DNA from 2 places in the Pseudoalteromonas sp. Cn5-37 genome. Region 2 is predicted to be linked to the other one. Evidence: predicted binding sites of a transcription regulator. Region 2 holds the regulator's gene; the other holds the start of a gene.
The links. The regulator sigma-54, encoded in region 2, starts transcription at its own class of promoters, with help from an activator protein. The targets are predictions, from matches to a motif close to GTTGGCACGNNNNTNGNNT.

Region 1: flgB (flagellar basal body rod protein FlgB) is a predicted target of sigma-54. The motif match lies at 4,945-4,963, and genes of this name have one in related genera.

The regions. Positions count from the first base shown of each region.
Region 1 is NZ_JAKGBA010000007.1:159,657-167,036, reverse strand. Features, by position in the region: gene L1266_RS11505 (beta strand repeat-containing protein) at 1-1,086, shown strand, start outside; gene flgN (flagellar protein FlgN) at 1,407-1,838, opposite strand; gene flgM (flagellar biosynthesis anti-sigma factor FlgM) at 1,831-2,151, opposite strand; gene flgA (flagellar basal body P-ring formation chaperone FlgA) at 2,231-2,935, opposite strand; gene L1266_RS11485 (chemotaxis protein) at 3,078-4,010, shown strand; gene L1266_RS11480 (CheR family methyltransferase) at 4,032-4,862, shown strand; gene flgB (flagellar basal body rod protein FlgB) at 4,998-5,408, shown strand; gene flgC (flagellar basal body rod protein FlgC) at 5,411-5,842, shown strand; gene L1266_RS11465 (flagellar hook assembly protein FlgD) at 5,856-6,539, shown strand; gene flgE (flagellar hook protein FlgE) at 6,591-7,380, shown strand, end outside.
Region 2 is NZ_JAKGBA010000023.1:27,502-34,881, forward strand. Features, by position in the region: gene L1266_RS17865 (calcium/sodium antiporter) at 1-576, shown strand, start outside; gene L1266_RS17870 (KpsF/GutQ family sugar-phosphate isomerase) at 580-1,551, shown strand; gene kdsC (3-deoxy-manno-octulosonate-8-phosphatase KdsC) at 1,555-2,106, shown strand; gene lptC (LPS export ABC transporter periplasmic protein LptC) at 2,103-2,657, shown strand; gene lptA (lipopolysaccharide transport periplasmic protein LptA) at 2,647-3,168, shown strand; gene lptB (LPS export ABC transporter ATP-binding protein) at 3,165-3,890, shown strand; gene L1266_RS17895 (RNA polymerase factor sigma-54) at 3,997-5,493, shown strand; gene hpf (ribosome hibernation promoting factor) at 5,520-5,807, shown strand; gene ptsN (PTS IIA-like nitrogen regulatory protein PtsN) at 5,811-6,263, shown strand; gene rapZ (RNase adapter RapZ) at 6,264-7,109, shown strand; gene L1266_RS17915 (HPr family phosphocarrier protein) at 7,123-7,380, shown strand, end outside.

The DNA of each region.
Region 1 (7,380 bases), on a different contig from region 2:
GCTGATGGAGTGTATTCGGTCACTGCAAGCATCACAGATACCGCAGGTAACACAGGAACTGATAGTAAAACGGGCGGAGAAGTTGACACTGTAGCTCCAGAGTTATCAATCACGCCGTCATTCTTATTAGGTAACTTGGTATCGCTTTCTGGTACTTCAGATTTGCCTGAAGGAAGTGTTATTACCATTACAAACTACCTAATTGGAGGTGGCATAGGAGTTCCTTACACAGCCACCGTTGACGCTAATGGTGATTGGCAAGTGCTTAATTTGTCAGTCTCTTTATTAACTCTCGCATATGTTGAGGCCTCTGCGACAGATGCTGCAGGTAATACAACCACTATATCGAGTATTGATTATAGTAATGACCCTAGCTTAGATGCTTTTGATGTTACTAACTATAATCCAGGTATATTAGGTTTACTCTTACCTTTCGCCGAAGGCACTGCTGAGCCGGGAACTGAGGTTTATGCCATTGGCTCTAACTTAATCGGCCTTAATTTACTCAATATTATCGACGCTTCAGTTCTTAGTTCTTCGCCAAGCACCACAACTGATAGCGACGGTGACTGGAGCATAGGGCTTTCTTTTCTTGATTTAGGGAATGAATATTACTTTGCTATTGTTGATACTGAAACTGGTGAGTATATCGTCAAGAACACCTCTAACGATTTAGTCGGTACAGGTGTGATTGAATCAGAGCCTGATAGCGGCATCATATCTCTTGGGGCAGAACCTGTTTTAGCAGGCTTAGATAACTCTGAAGAGCCACCAGAAAATGAAAGTTCAACTTCAGGCGCTGAGCAGCTCGGTGAAAGTATTGATTTAAGCGTGATATTAGCTAAAGCGGATACGGAACCGACATTGCACTCTAACTCTGCCCCGCTTGAAGTAACAATCGATGATGTTTTAAGTGACTCTGAACAAAGTGAGGTACTGGCATTGAATATCGATAGCGAACAGCAAAGTTTAGCTTTTGATCCTAATGACTCAATAAGTTCACAACCTGCAAGTGATATTCAAAGTGAATCAGAGGACATGATTAAGAAACTAATCGAAGATGGAAACAAATCTGTAGATATTTAATCAATAAAAGAAAAGCGCTGAAATGCGCTTTTCTTAAAGTACCTTGCTTAATTGAGTGATATTGCGGATTATACCAACCCGCAATAATACTTAATCATTTTGAGGGATTAAACCTGTCGCTAACTGCGTTAAAAATTTCTCATTTAGAACAACTAAATAACGAAATGTTTGCCTTGTTATCAACAAGGTTTTATTGCCTCAAAATAGACAACTTAATTAAGCGGATTGGTATTACTTTTGGCTCATTTAACTCTGCAAACATTAAAAAACGCGATAACTAACTTAGTTATCGCGTTTTTTTAAAAGAATAATATTGGGGTTTAGGCTTTCAAGTTGTGGACGATTTTTTTATCGCCTTGAATTACGCTGCCGCCTTGGTCGTAGGTCATCGATGAAGGCGCACCGATTAGAATATCTTTAAGTTGTTTAACACTTAACTGTGCTTGGTGAGCCGCATGTGCGTTTACATCGTTTTTCTTTTTGCAGCTTGCTAGGAGAGTGTTAACTTGCTTAATAAGTGCACTCACGTCATCATCTTGCGATTCGTTGTGCGCGACAAGCTTTTGCACTTCTTTATCTATGGTTTGGATTTGTTGGAGCAAAGAAATTTTTTGTTGGGCAATACTCTTTAATCCTTCGCCACGTTTTGCAGCAATGGCTGTCAATTCATCATCTAACAACGCAGCAATAGACTCCAAGCACGAAACTTGCTGTGTTAGTTTGCTGGCTATTAAATGATTATGATCAGCCATAGACATCAAACTCGAATGCAGCGATGTTCTTTGCTAGCTTTTCAGCATCAATTTGGTATTTACCTTCGCTGATCGCTTTTTTCAGCTCAGCCACTTTATTGCTATCAAAACCAGAAGACTGCTCTGCTTTTTCTTGCAATGATTTAAGCTGCTTTGCCTGAGGTGTTAAACTGACAGAATCTGCACTTGCTTTAGGTGCGGCTGATTTAGCAGCAGCTGCATTAGCATTATCTTTTTGTAAATCAAGCTTTTTTTGCTTGGTATTTGTCAACACAGAAGGCTGTTGTTGACCATTATTGACATTGCTTACCATAATTTTTGACCTATACATTACCCAACTTATGCCTTTATATCGGCGGGCACAGCGGATACTTTAGCATAAATAGTTAAAATTAAATATTTACCTGTACAGACTCGACTCCATCCACACGCGCATTTAATACTTTACCTGATTTTTTATTTTTTACACGTACTAATTCGTCTAACGTGCCATCTTCTAGCGCAATTCCGGTGGTTTTGATCCTTAAGCCCCGTAACGAAGCATAGATAGTTACGTTATCGCCTTTGCAAACCATGCAAACTTGGCTCATAACAATAGGTGTACCACCGCGTAAATTTCGCTTACTGCGACTGCCAATAAGTATAGACTCATCTTGTACGTATTGCGTTCTAACAAATTGCTTAGGTTTCATTTCTAGGCGTAAATGTTCGGCACGAATAACTTCACCTCGAGTAAGACTCGTTGTAACAACAACGACTGGCTCAAGTTCTATAATTCTAACGTGAACGTATTGGGTCCAACTATTTATGTCTTGGCACTTAAGTTGTACCGTGACCTGCCGATTAAAAGGAGGCTCTGTTGGTAACTCTTTGTTTAATGGCGACTCACATAACCTATCAGGAATGCGACTATCCAGAGGCAAAGCGCTTATCTGTGGTGTTGTGTTCAAGTCAGGCATGTGTTCACTCACAAAATCAACAGCGATCTGTTGAAGTTGCTCGTTGTTATAGACTTCTGCTTGTAGTTGTGTTGCAAACAACAGGCTAGAAAGAAAATAAAAAACACTGTATCTTCGGCTTTTTTTTAACAAACTCATATTGTTTCGACTATGCTTATTGTTGAAAACAAGGTATAAATATTTTGCGTCAAAAAATAGACGCTTCGTAACCTTATGTAGCTTTAACACAAAGAAGGCAATTATTGTTCCAGCTCTGATTGTTTATCTTTAGGAGATTGAAATGGCAGGCATTTTAGACTCAGTTAACCAGCGAACTCAGTTGGTTGGGCAAAACCGCCTTGAATTACTATTATTCAAACTCAGAGGGCGTCAGCGCTTTGGTATTAACGTGTTTAAAGTAAGAGAGGTTTTGCAATGCCCGCCACTTACGAACATGCCAAAATCAAATGCCTATATTCGCGGTGTTGCGCATATTCGTGGACAAACTATTTCTGTTATTGACTTATCAATGGCTGTCGGTGGTCCTGCAATTGAAAACATAAAAGACAGCTTTATCATCATTGCCGAATACAACCGTTCAGTACAAGGGTTTTTGGTTGGTGGTGTAGAACGTATCGTAAATATGAACTGGGAAAAAATAATGCCACCACCTTCGGGAGCTGGACGTTATTCTTACCTAACAGCAGTCACAGAAATAGAAAACGAACTGGTTGAGATTTTGGATGTTGAAAAGATCCTAAATGAAATCTGCCCAGTGAACACTGAAGTTAGCGCAGATGTTGTTGGTGAAGGTGAGTTCCAGAAAGATTTAGGTGAAAGAATCGTCTTTATTGCTGATGACTCTGCTGTCGCGAGAAATCAAGTAAAACGAGCGCTTGAGCCACTTGGTGTACAAACTGAGCTTGCTAAAAATGGCAAAGAGGCCTTACTAAGACTAAGAGAAATAGCTCAACTTGATTGCCAGAACGATATTACTGAGCGAGTTGGCTTATTAATTTCAGATGTTGAAATGCCAGAAATGGATGGCTATACCTTAACCGCCGAGATAAAGGCCGATCCAAAATTATCACCTTTGCATGTGATCTTACATACTTCTTTAAGTGGTGTATTCAACCAAGCAATGATTGAGAAAGTGGGAGCTGACGATTTTATTGCTAAATTTAACCCAGATGAACTAGCGACTGCTGTAAAAAAATGGGTTCATTGTGATTAATAGTTTATAGGTGGTATTACTTTGGAAAATAAGCATTTACAACAAAGCGAATACGATCAATTTCGCTCTTTTTTAGAGCAACAATGCGGCATTGTGCTTGGCGATAATAAACTTTATTTAGTTAAAAGCCGTCTCGCTCCACTTATGGCGCGTTTTAATGTCGAGTCTTTATCGCAGTTGGTAAGTAAAACACTGAGTCCTCATGAGAGGCAGCTTCGTGCCGCTGTGGTTGATGCAATGACAACCAATGAAACGCTTTGGTTTCGTGACCAGTATCCGTTTGAGTTATTGAAAACGAAATTATTTCCTGAGCTTAAAGATGTGCGTAGACCATTAAAAATATGGTCAGCGGCAAGTTCATCAGGACAAGAGCCGTATTCAATTGCAATGTCGGTTGCCGAGTTTCAGTCAAAAAACCCAGGTGTATTAAAGATGGGGGCGCAAATAATCGGCACTGATATCTCTAATACCATGCTTGATATGTGCAAAAACGCTGAGTATGACTCGCTAGCGCTTGCGCGTGGTTTGTCGATGGAACGCCGTCAAAAGTTCTTTAAAGACAGCGGCAATGGAATGGCTCAAGTCATTGACCCTATACGTAAAATGGTTAGCTTTAGACACCTTAACTTACTGGATTCATACGCTTTAATGGGCAAGTTTGACATTATATTTTGCCGTAACGTGCTCATTTACTTCTCACCAGAGGTAAAAGCTAAAATTATCTCGCAATTTGCTCAAGCCCTAAACCCTAAAGGTTACCTCTTTTTAGGTGCGTCAGAATCAATGGCGGGCTTAAGTGATAGCTTTGAGATGGTTCGTTGTAATCCAGGCATCATCTACCAGAAAAAGTAAACCTTTCTTAGCAACCTAGCTCTTAGGTTGCTAAATTTATCTATTATTCAATATCTTACGTAAATAAAATATCCCCTTCATTATTGGCTTAGCTTTTGCATTAATCACTCTAGAGTCAATTTTTTGGAGATGGTTATGGCTATCAGTTTTGATAAAGCATTTGGTGTTCACCCCCATGCAATGTTGATCCGTTCACAACGCGCTGAGTTATTAGCGACCAATATCGCTAATGCTGATACGCCGGGCTATAAAGCGAAAGACATTGATTTTGCCTCGGCATTAAAAGCGGCAAAAAGCAACCAACAAGGCGGCAATAGCATGGTAAGAACCGATGCTAAACATATTGCCGGAGGCAGCCGTTTTGTTGGCGGTGCAGAAATGTTTCGTACGCCAAATCAAGCAGATACAGGCGATGGTAACTCTGTAGATATACAAGTGGAACGAAACTTGTATGTACAGAACTCATTAGAGTATCAGGCAAGCCTGCAATTTATGAGTAGTAAAATTAAAGGCCTTAAAAAAGCCCTCGGTAGTCAAGGAGCTTAATCATGAGTTTATATAATGTTTTTGATATTTCAGGCACGGGTATGAGTGCACAAAATGTGCGCTTAAATACCACAGCGAGTAATATTTCGAATGCAAACACGATTAGCTCTAGCCAAGACCAGACATACCGAGCGCGCCATCCTGTTTTTGCTGCAGAGTTGACCAAAGCGTCAGCATCGCAAAGCAATCCTCAGGGCTCTTCTGTAGGCGTTAAAGTTTTAGGTATTGTAGAGAGCGATAAGCCGCTACAAATTGAATATAACCCGAATCACCCAAGTGCGGATGAAAATGGTTATATCTACAAACCTAACGTTAATGTTGTAGAAGAAATGGCAAATATGATTTCTGCCTCTCGCTCTTACCAAACAAATGTGCAAGTTGCTGATGCAGCTAAGCAAATGTTAAGTAAAACACTGTTGTTAGGACAACGGTAATCGAGGATAAGTTATGAGTAACGACATCAGCTCTGCATCATCATCCTATATGGATAGCTTGCGTTGGAATCAAAGCAATACGCAAACAACTGAGGAAGACAACAACACACTTTCTCAGGAAGATTTCTTTTCGTTGTTAACACAGCAGTTGTCGTTCCAGGATCCGAGTAACCCTGCTGATAACGATCAAATGATCGCGCAGATGACGAACTTTACTATGGCTGAAGGTATTTCAAACTTAAACGAGAAGTTTGACTCACTGACTGCATCAATGACATCAAATTCTGCGTTACAGGCTTCCACTTTGGTTGGTAAGCAAGCGTTATTAGAGTCTGACACCATTGACTTTGACGGTGAAAACCTTGCTAAAGGGTCGGTGGTTGCTGAGACAGCCGTTGAATCTTTAACGCTAAGAATAACAGATTCTTCAGGTCAGTTAGTACGAACCATTGAACTAGGTTCTCAGTCTGCGGGCGCACTGCGTTTTGAGTGGGATGGTAAAGATAACGATGGCAATGTGCTCCCTGAAGGCGAGTATGACATCAGTGCTGAAGGCTTTGTAAATGGAGACTACAGCAGTATGCCTATGGCGACCTTTAAGAATATTGAAAGTGTCAATATTAATGGCGCAAGCGGCATTATCGTAAATACAAAAGAGGGTGCGGTTAGGCTAACTGATATAGCTGAAATCGCATAAGTATAAAAGGTTTGGGTTAGCTTAGGCTAAGAGATAGGTTAGAGGTGAGTTATGAGCTTCAATATTGCATTAACAGGCTTAGCAGCCGCACAAAAAGATTTAGACGTAACAGCAAATAATATTGCTAACGTTAACACTACGGGCTTTAAAGAGTCTCGTGCAGAGTTCGCTGATGTATACGCATCATCAGTATTTAGTTCTGGTAAAACAAAAAATGGTGACGGTGTAAGGACAACAATGGTGGCACAACAATTCCACCAAGGTTCACTCTCTTTCACAAATAACTCACTTGATTTAGCAATTACTGGTGAAGGTTATTTCGCAATGGCGAATGACTTAGGTGCACAAGACTTTACTTACACGCGTGCTGGTGCGTTCAAACTTAATAAAGATAACTTTATTGTGGATGCGAGCGGTAATTACTTACAAGGTTTCCCTGTTGATGAAGCAACCGGTGACACAACCTCTGTAAGCTTAAGTACATCTTCTGCGCTACAAATTCCAGATGCATCAGGTTCACCACGTGCAACCACGAATGTCTATTCGTCATTTAACCTTGATTCACGTGCCTCTGCGCCAACTGTGACACCATTCGATCCAGAAACAAGTGCAACTTATAACAGCTCTACATCGACAACGGTGTATGACTCATTAGGTGAACCGCATATTCTACAGTTCTTCTTTGTGAAAACTGATTCTACAGTGACTGGTAATGAAAATGAGTGGGAAGTATACGCTACATTAGATGAAAAGCCATTTGATGCAACAGGTGTTGAGCAAACCACAACACCTTATACACCATTATCAACTTTTCAGTTTGATGCCAGTGGCTTACCACAAA
Region 2 (7,380 bases):
TTGATGATTGCCTTTGCGGTGTTCATTGGTGGCTTAGTTATTGTGTCTCTGCGTGCTAAAAACCAAGATGACCCATTTGTCAGCGAAGCATGTGAAGATGTTCCGAACGATGTCAGCACTAAATCAGCCATATTTTGGTTAATCATCGGCATGATTTTATTACCAGTCAGTTCACACTTTTTAGTTGAATCAGCCGTTGATATCGCAAAATATTTTGGTCTATCAGACCTTGTAATAGGCTTAACCATAATTGCTATTGGCACCAGCTTACCAGAGCTGGCAGCCTGTATTGCAGGGGTATTAAAAAACGAAGACGATTTAGCGCTTGGTAATATCGTTGGCTCAAACATTTTCAATTTACTCGCCGTATTACCACTTGCGGGTATTATCAACCCATCAATTATTGACCCTTCTGCGGCAAACCGCGATGCACTTATCATGATTGCAGCAACCGTTGTATTGATTGCCATGTCATTGAACTTTAAAGGTGCTCGTCGTATCAATAGAGTAGAAGGTGGCTTACTGTTAGTCGCATTTATTGCATATCAGGGCTATATTTTCAGCCAAGTAGGATAATTAATGACACAACCTAGCTTTATCGCGCAGGGTAAGCGCGTACTCGAAATTGAAGCACAAGCTTTACAAGAAATTGAGCAATATATAAATCAAGATTTCGATAATGCTTGCCAATTAATGTTCCAATGTACAGGTCGTATTATTGTGATTGGTATGGGCAAGTCTGGCCATGTAGGTAATAAAATTGCTGCAACCCTTGCAAGTACTGGCACTCCGGCATTTTTTGTTCATCCTGGCGAAGCTAGCCACGGTGATTTAGGCATGATCACCCGCGACGATGTGGTGATGTGTATTTCAAATTCAGGTGAGACCAGCGAAGTACTCAGTATTATCCCTGTTATTAAGCGCATTGGCGCAAAAATGATTTCGTTAACAGGCAACCCAGACTCAACAATGGCAAAACTGTCTGATGTTCATGTGTGCATCAAAGTTAGCCAAGAAGCGTGTCCGTTAGGCCTTGCCCCAACGGCAAGCACCACTGCAACCTTGGTTATGGGCGATGCAATGGCGGTTGCGCTACTAGAAACCCGAGGTTTCACTGCCGACGATTTTGCACTTTCGCACCCTGGTGGCAGCTTAGGTAAACGTTTATTACTTACATTAGATGATGTGATGCACGCAGGCGACGCAACGCCAATCGTTAGCGAAACCCAAAGCATCAAAGATGCATTGATTGAAATGTCAGCCAAAGGCCTTGGTATGACCGCAGTGATTGGTGCAGATGAAAAGTTAGCCGGGTTATTCACTGATGGTGACTTACGCCGTATTTTAGAACAGCGCATCGATATCCATAACACGGCAATTAGCCAAGTGATGACCCGTTCATGCACAACGGCTCGCCCTGACATGCTTGCGGCTGAAGCTTTAAATATTATGGAGCATAAACGTATTAATGGTTTAATTGTGGTGGATCAAAGCAACACACCAATTGGTGCCCTTAATATGCAAGACTTATTAAAAGCAGGAGTTCTCTAAGCAATGACATTCGCCGAACTATACCAGCCCCTGAGCCCTGATGTGAGTCAGCGTGCTCAAAAAATAAAACTATTAATCTGTGATATTGATGGTGTTTTTTCTGATGGTCGAATTTATTTGGGTAATAATGGCGAAGAGCTTAAAGCATTCAATACTAAAGATGGTTTTGGTATTAAAGCACTCATTAATAGTGGCTTTGAAGTGGCAGTGATTACTGGCCGCCATTCACAAATAGTTCAGCAGCGAATGACTAGCCTAACAGTTCAGCACATTTATCAGGGACAAGAAGATAAGCTGATTGCTTATCAAGAGTTAAAGGATAAACTGGGGCTGACAGATGAACAGATTGCCTATATTGGTGATGATGGTCCAGACTTACCAGTTATGGAAAAAGTTGGCTTTGCTGTCGCAGTAAACGATGCACACCCGCTTATCAAGAAGCTGGCTCATTACACCACATTATTACCGGGTGGCTTTGGAGCCGTGCGTGAATTAACTGATTTACTGATGTTAGAAAACGGCAAGCCGTTAACTAGCGATGGTACCAGCGCATGAATATAGCCCGTATTTTACTGAGTATTGTTTTTGTCTGTTGCATGGTGTGGTTATGGTACCCGTACTTTAACCAGTCAACTGATACAATAACTAGTGAAGACGAGATCATCGCAACACCTGATTACACTGCCGTTGCTCTAAAGCAAACAGCTTATGACGAGCAAGGTAAAATTAGTCATAAAGTGGCAGCTGCAAAAATGGAGTTGTATCAACAATTAGGGTTTACCTTTTTTGAACAACCTATTTTTACTATTTATAGCGATCAGCAAGTTTGGCAAGTAAGAGCCAAAGAAGCTACTTTATACGAAAATGATCAGCTGATTTTTGAAGGGGATGTAGTTGCTAAAAACTTAACCCATAACGGTATGATCGAAGACATAAAAGCAGAAAATATTAATGTCGACATTGATAAAATGACGATGTTTTCAAAGCAACCTGTAACACTAACAGGACCGAATTTAAAAATTACCGGTAAAGGCTTAAAAGCCGATTTAAAAGCCGAAATTGTTGAGTTAACTAACCATACACGAACCATATACTATGACCAATAAACTGAAGAAATTACTCCTGATCCCAAGCTTATTAATTGCCTTTTCGGGCGCAGCTGCCGAGCAAACAGGCGCTCAAATTAGCATTAGCTCAGATCGCCAAGTCGGTAAACTAAAAGATGGCGTTGGCATATTCGAAGGTAACGTAGAGATCGTGCATGGTGATCGTCGCATTACAGCAGAGCGACTTGAGGCACATGGCGGTGACACCGAAGGTACAGTCGAATTAATTATCGCTACAGGCAAACCAGCTTACTTCGAAGAAAAGCAAGCTGATGGTACCGTGATGAGTGCCAGCGCCGAAGAAGTTCGTTATGATGTTGCGAAACGCTTCTTAACACTCAATGGCGAAGCTGAAGTCACTCAAGCGGGTCAAAAAGTAACGGCAAAAAGCATTACCTATGATATGGCTCAACAGCTGATCAGCGCAGAAAAAGACGAAAACTCAACAGATCGTGTACACACTATTTTAGTGCCTGTAGAAAATAAAAAAGACGATAAAGGCCAACCATGAGCACATTAAAAGCAGAGCTTTTAGCTAAAAGCTACAAAGGCCGCCAAGTGGTTAAAAATGTCGGTCTTGAAGTTGAAGCGGGCAGTATTGTTGGCTTGTTAGGGCCAAATGGTGCAGGTAAAACAACGACCTTCTATATGATTGTAGGCCTCGTACCAAGCGACAAAGGAAAAATAAGCATCGATGATAACGATATCACGCTTTTGCCAATGCACAGCCGTGCGCGCTTAGGTATTGGTTATCTACCACAAGAGTCGTCTATTTTTCGAAAATTAACAGTTTACCAAAACTTGATGGCCATATTAGAGACCCGCAAAGATCTTAACAAAACAACGCGCGAAGAGACGCTTAACAACTTATTAGATGAATTTAGCATTCAACATATTCGCGATAGCCAAGGTATGGCACTGTCAGGTGGTGAACGACGCCGCGTTGAAATTGCACGTGCATTAGCCGCTAATCCTAAATTTATCCTTTTAGATGAGCCTTTTGCTGGTGTTGATCCTATTTCGGTGTTAGATATAAAGAAAATTATTGAGCACCTAAAAAATCGTGGTATTGGTGTACTTATTACTGACCATAATGTTCGAGAAACCCTTGATGTTTGTGAAAAAGCCTACATTGTTTCTCATGGGGAGCTAATTGCATCAGGGACACCTGAGCACGTATTAGCTGACCAAACTGTACGTGATGTTTATCTAGGCGAGCAATTCAGGCTGTAACCATTACGCCACCGACTAGAGCATCTGCTAGACTTATACAATGACAATAAATCGATAACAGTGTCCTCACCGTTACCGATAACTTAAAAAGGATTGTTAGGGATACATGAGGCAATCATTACAGCTGCGCATGGGCCAGCAACTTACAATGACTCCACAACTGCAACAAGCCATTCGCTTGTTGCAGCTCAGTACATTGGATCTCCAGCAAGAAATTCAAGAAGCGCTTGATAGTAATCCTCTGCTTGAAGTGGAAGAAGCGGATTACAACGAAGAAAGCATCGGTAAGAATGAGCAAAAAGCGGAGTCTGACGATGTACAAGTCAGCGCGTCTGCCGACGAAGCACCTAGCGAATTCGAGCAAGAAAGCAGTGATGCTCTGAGTAAGGATACGGTTAGCGATGACTTAGCTATGGATGTTACGTGGGATGAGTACATGAGTGCCGCCCCATCAACATCGTCTGGGCCAATGCCTGAAGACGAGTCTATTTACCAAGGTGCTTCAACAGAAACACTGCAAGAATATTTAATGTGGCAACTACAGCTCACACCATTTAGTCCTACCGATGAAGCGATTGCCGTTGCCATCGTTGAAGCTATCGATGACTCAGGTATTTTAACGGTTAGCTGCGAAGATATTGTCGAAAGCTTTAATCAAAATAATGATGAAGAAGAAATCGAACTCGATGAAGTTGAAGCTGTCTTAAAAAGAATACAGTTATTCGATCCAGTTGGTATCGGCGCCCGAAGTTTACAAGAGTGCCTGTGTATACAACTTCGTCAATTCGATGCCAATACGCCATATTTAGCTGAAACTAAAATGGTTTTATCTGAGCATATCGAATTATTAGCAAGTCGCGACTATCGCACTTTAATGAAAAAGACTAAGCTTAAAGAAAACGAGCTTAAAGAAGTGATGACGCTCATTCACAGCTTAAATCCTAAGCCTGCGGATAGCATAGTACGCGAAGAATCTGAGTACGTCATACCCGATGTATCAGTGAAAAAAGTGAAAGGCCGCTGGGTAGTCGAGTTAAACCCAGATTGTATGCCAAAAATTAGAGTGAATAGCCAATATGCAGCGATGTCTCGCTCTGTTAAATCAAGTAGCGACAGCCAATTTATTCGTTCTCACTTACAAGAAGCAAAGTGGTTTATTAAGAGCTTAGAAAGCCGTAACGATACTTTACTAAAAGTGACCAACTGTATCGTGCAACAACAGCAAGCTTTCTTTGAACATGGCCCAGAAGCAATGAAGCCAATGGTGCTAAACGATGTCGCTGAAATGGTCGAAATGCATGAATCGACGATTTCTCGGGTTACAACACAAAAATATATGCATACCCCAAGGGGAATTTTTGAGTTGAAATATTTCTTCTCAAGCCATGTCAGCACCGAAAATGGTGGTGAGTGCTCTTCTACAGCAATTCGCGCTTTAATCAAGAAGTTAGTTGCTGCAGAAAACTCGGTTAAACCATTGAGTGATAGCAAAATTGCAGATATATTGGCTGAGCAAGGAATTAAAGTAGCTAGACGTACAATTGCAAAATATCGTGAGTCTCTAGCAATACCTCCGTCTAATCAGCGTAAAAGTCTGATTTAGACGTTTTACATAGAAGGAAAATGCTTATGCAACTAAATTTAACTGGTCGTCACGTAGAAGTCACTGATTCATTAAGAGACTATGTAAACACTAAGTTCGCAAAACTAGAAAGGCATTTTGATCATATTAATAATGTTCATGTCATTTTAGATGTAGAAAAATTAAGCCAAAAAGCAGAAGCAACTTTACATGTAAACGGAGGCGAGTTGTTCGCTTCTACAGAACATCAAGATATGTACGCAGCAATTGACTCATTGATCGATAAACTTGATCGCCAAGTCATTAAGCATAAAGAGAAATTAGCTCGACATTAAATTATGAAACTTAGTTCACTTACTAATCAGGACTGCAGCAAAGCTGCGGTCCTTTTTAATAGCAAAAAAAGAATTCTTGAGTATATTAGCGAGTTAGCTCACCAGCAGTTTCCTCATTTATCTCAACAAGATATCCTAGATGCTTTTCTGAACAGGGAAAAGTTAGGTAGTACAGGTATCGGCCGAGGAATAGCTATTCCCCACGGTCGAATGAGTGGTGCTGATGAACCTCATGCATTTATTATTGTCAGTGAATCTCCCATCAATTTTGATGCGATAGACAATCGTCCCGTTGATATTTTTGTGGCACTCATCGTACCAGATGGCGATTGCCAGTTGCACTTGAAGACCTTGTCAACAATTGCTGATAGACTTAAAGATAAAGATTTTTGTAAACAGTTGCGAAGTGCTACAAGCGATCAGCAACTATTTCAAGTAATTGCATCAGAGGCATAAATGGAATTAATAATTATCAGCGGTCGCTCAGGCTCGGGGAAATCGGTCGCTTTACGAGTTCTTGAAGACTTAGGCTACTACTGTGTTGATAATATTCCTGTCAACCTACTGCCTTCGCTCGTGCGAAGTGTTTCTGATAATTATGACAAAATTGCCGTCAGTATCGACGTACGTAACTTACCGAAAGAGCAGCAAGAGTTTAATGATATTCTTGAGTACCTGCCAGGTTTTGCTAACCCAACACTATTCTACCTAGATAGTGATGATCAAACCCTAATCAAGCGTTTTTCTGAAACTCGCCGTTTGCATCCATTATCGATTGATTCTTTACCGCTTGATCTTGCCATTAAACAAGAAAAAATCCTGCTTGATGTGCTGATCACCCGCGCTGACTTTATGATTGATACCACTGATTTGAGTGTTCATCAGTTAGCAGAATCAATTCGTGAAAAGATTTTAGGTAAGAAAGATAAAAAACTGATTATTACGTTTATGTCGTTTGGTTTTAAGCATGGCATTCCAAAAGAAGCTGACTACGTTTTTGATGCACGCTTTTTACCGAACCCACACTGGGAGCCTGATTTAAAGCCACTAACCGGCCTCGATCAGCCTGTCAGGGATTATTTAGCTAGCCACAGCATAGTGCAAAAGTTCACTTGGCAGATTCAAACCTTTGTACAGACTTGGTTGCCACATCTAGAGCGCAATAACCGCAGTTACCTAACCATTGCAATTGGTTGTACAGGAGGCCAACACCGTTCTGTTTACTTAGCGCAAACAATTGGTGAAAGCTTTTCTAAAACTCATGCTAATGTAAAAATTCGCCACCGCGAACAAGATATCTAACTAGGCACCAACAATGCACGCTGAAGATACCTTTTTAATTCAAAACAAACTTGGCTTACATGCTCGCGCTGCGACTGTTTTAGCGCAACTAGCACTGCAATTTGATGCCAAAATTACACTTTTTCAAGATGAGAAAGAAGCTGAAGGCGACAGCGTGTTAGCGTTAATGCTCCTTGAAAGTAGTCAAGGAAAAGAGGTTCGTGTTGTATGCGAAGGTCCTGACGCTGACGCTGCATTAACGGCAATCGGCGAATTAATTGCGCAACGCTTT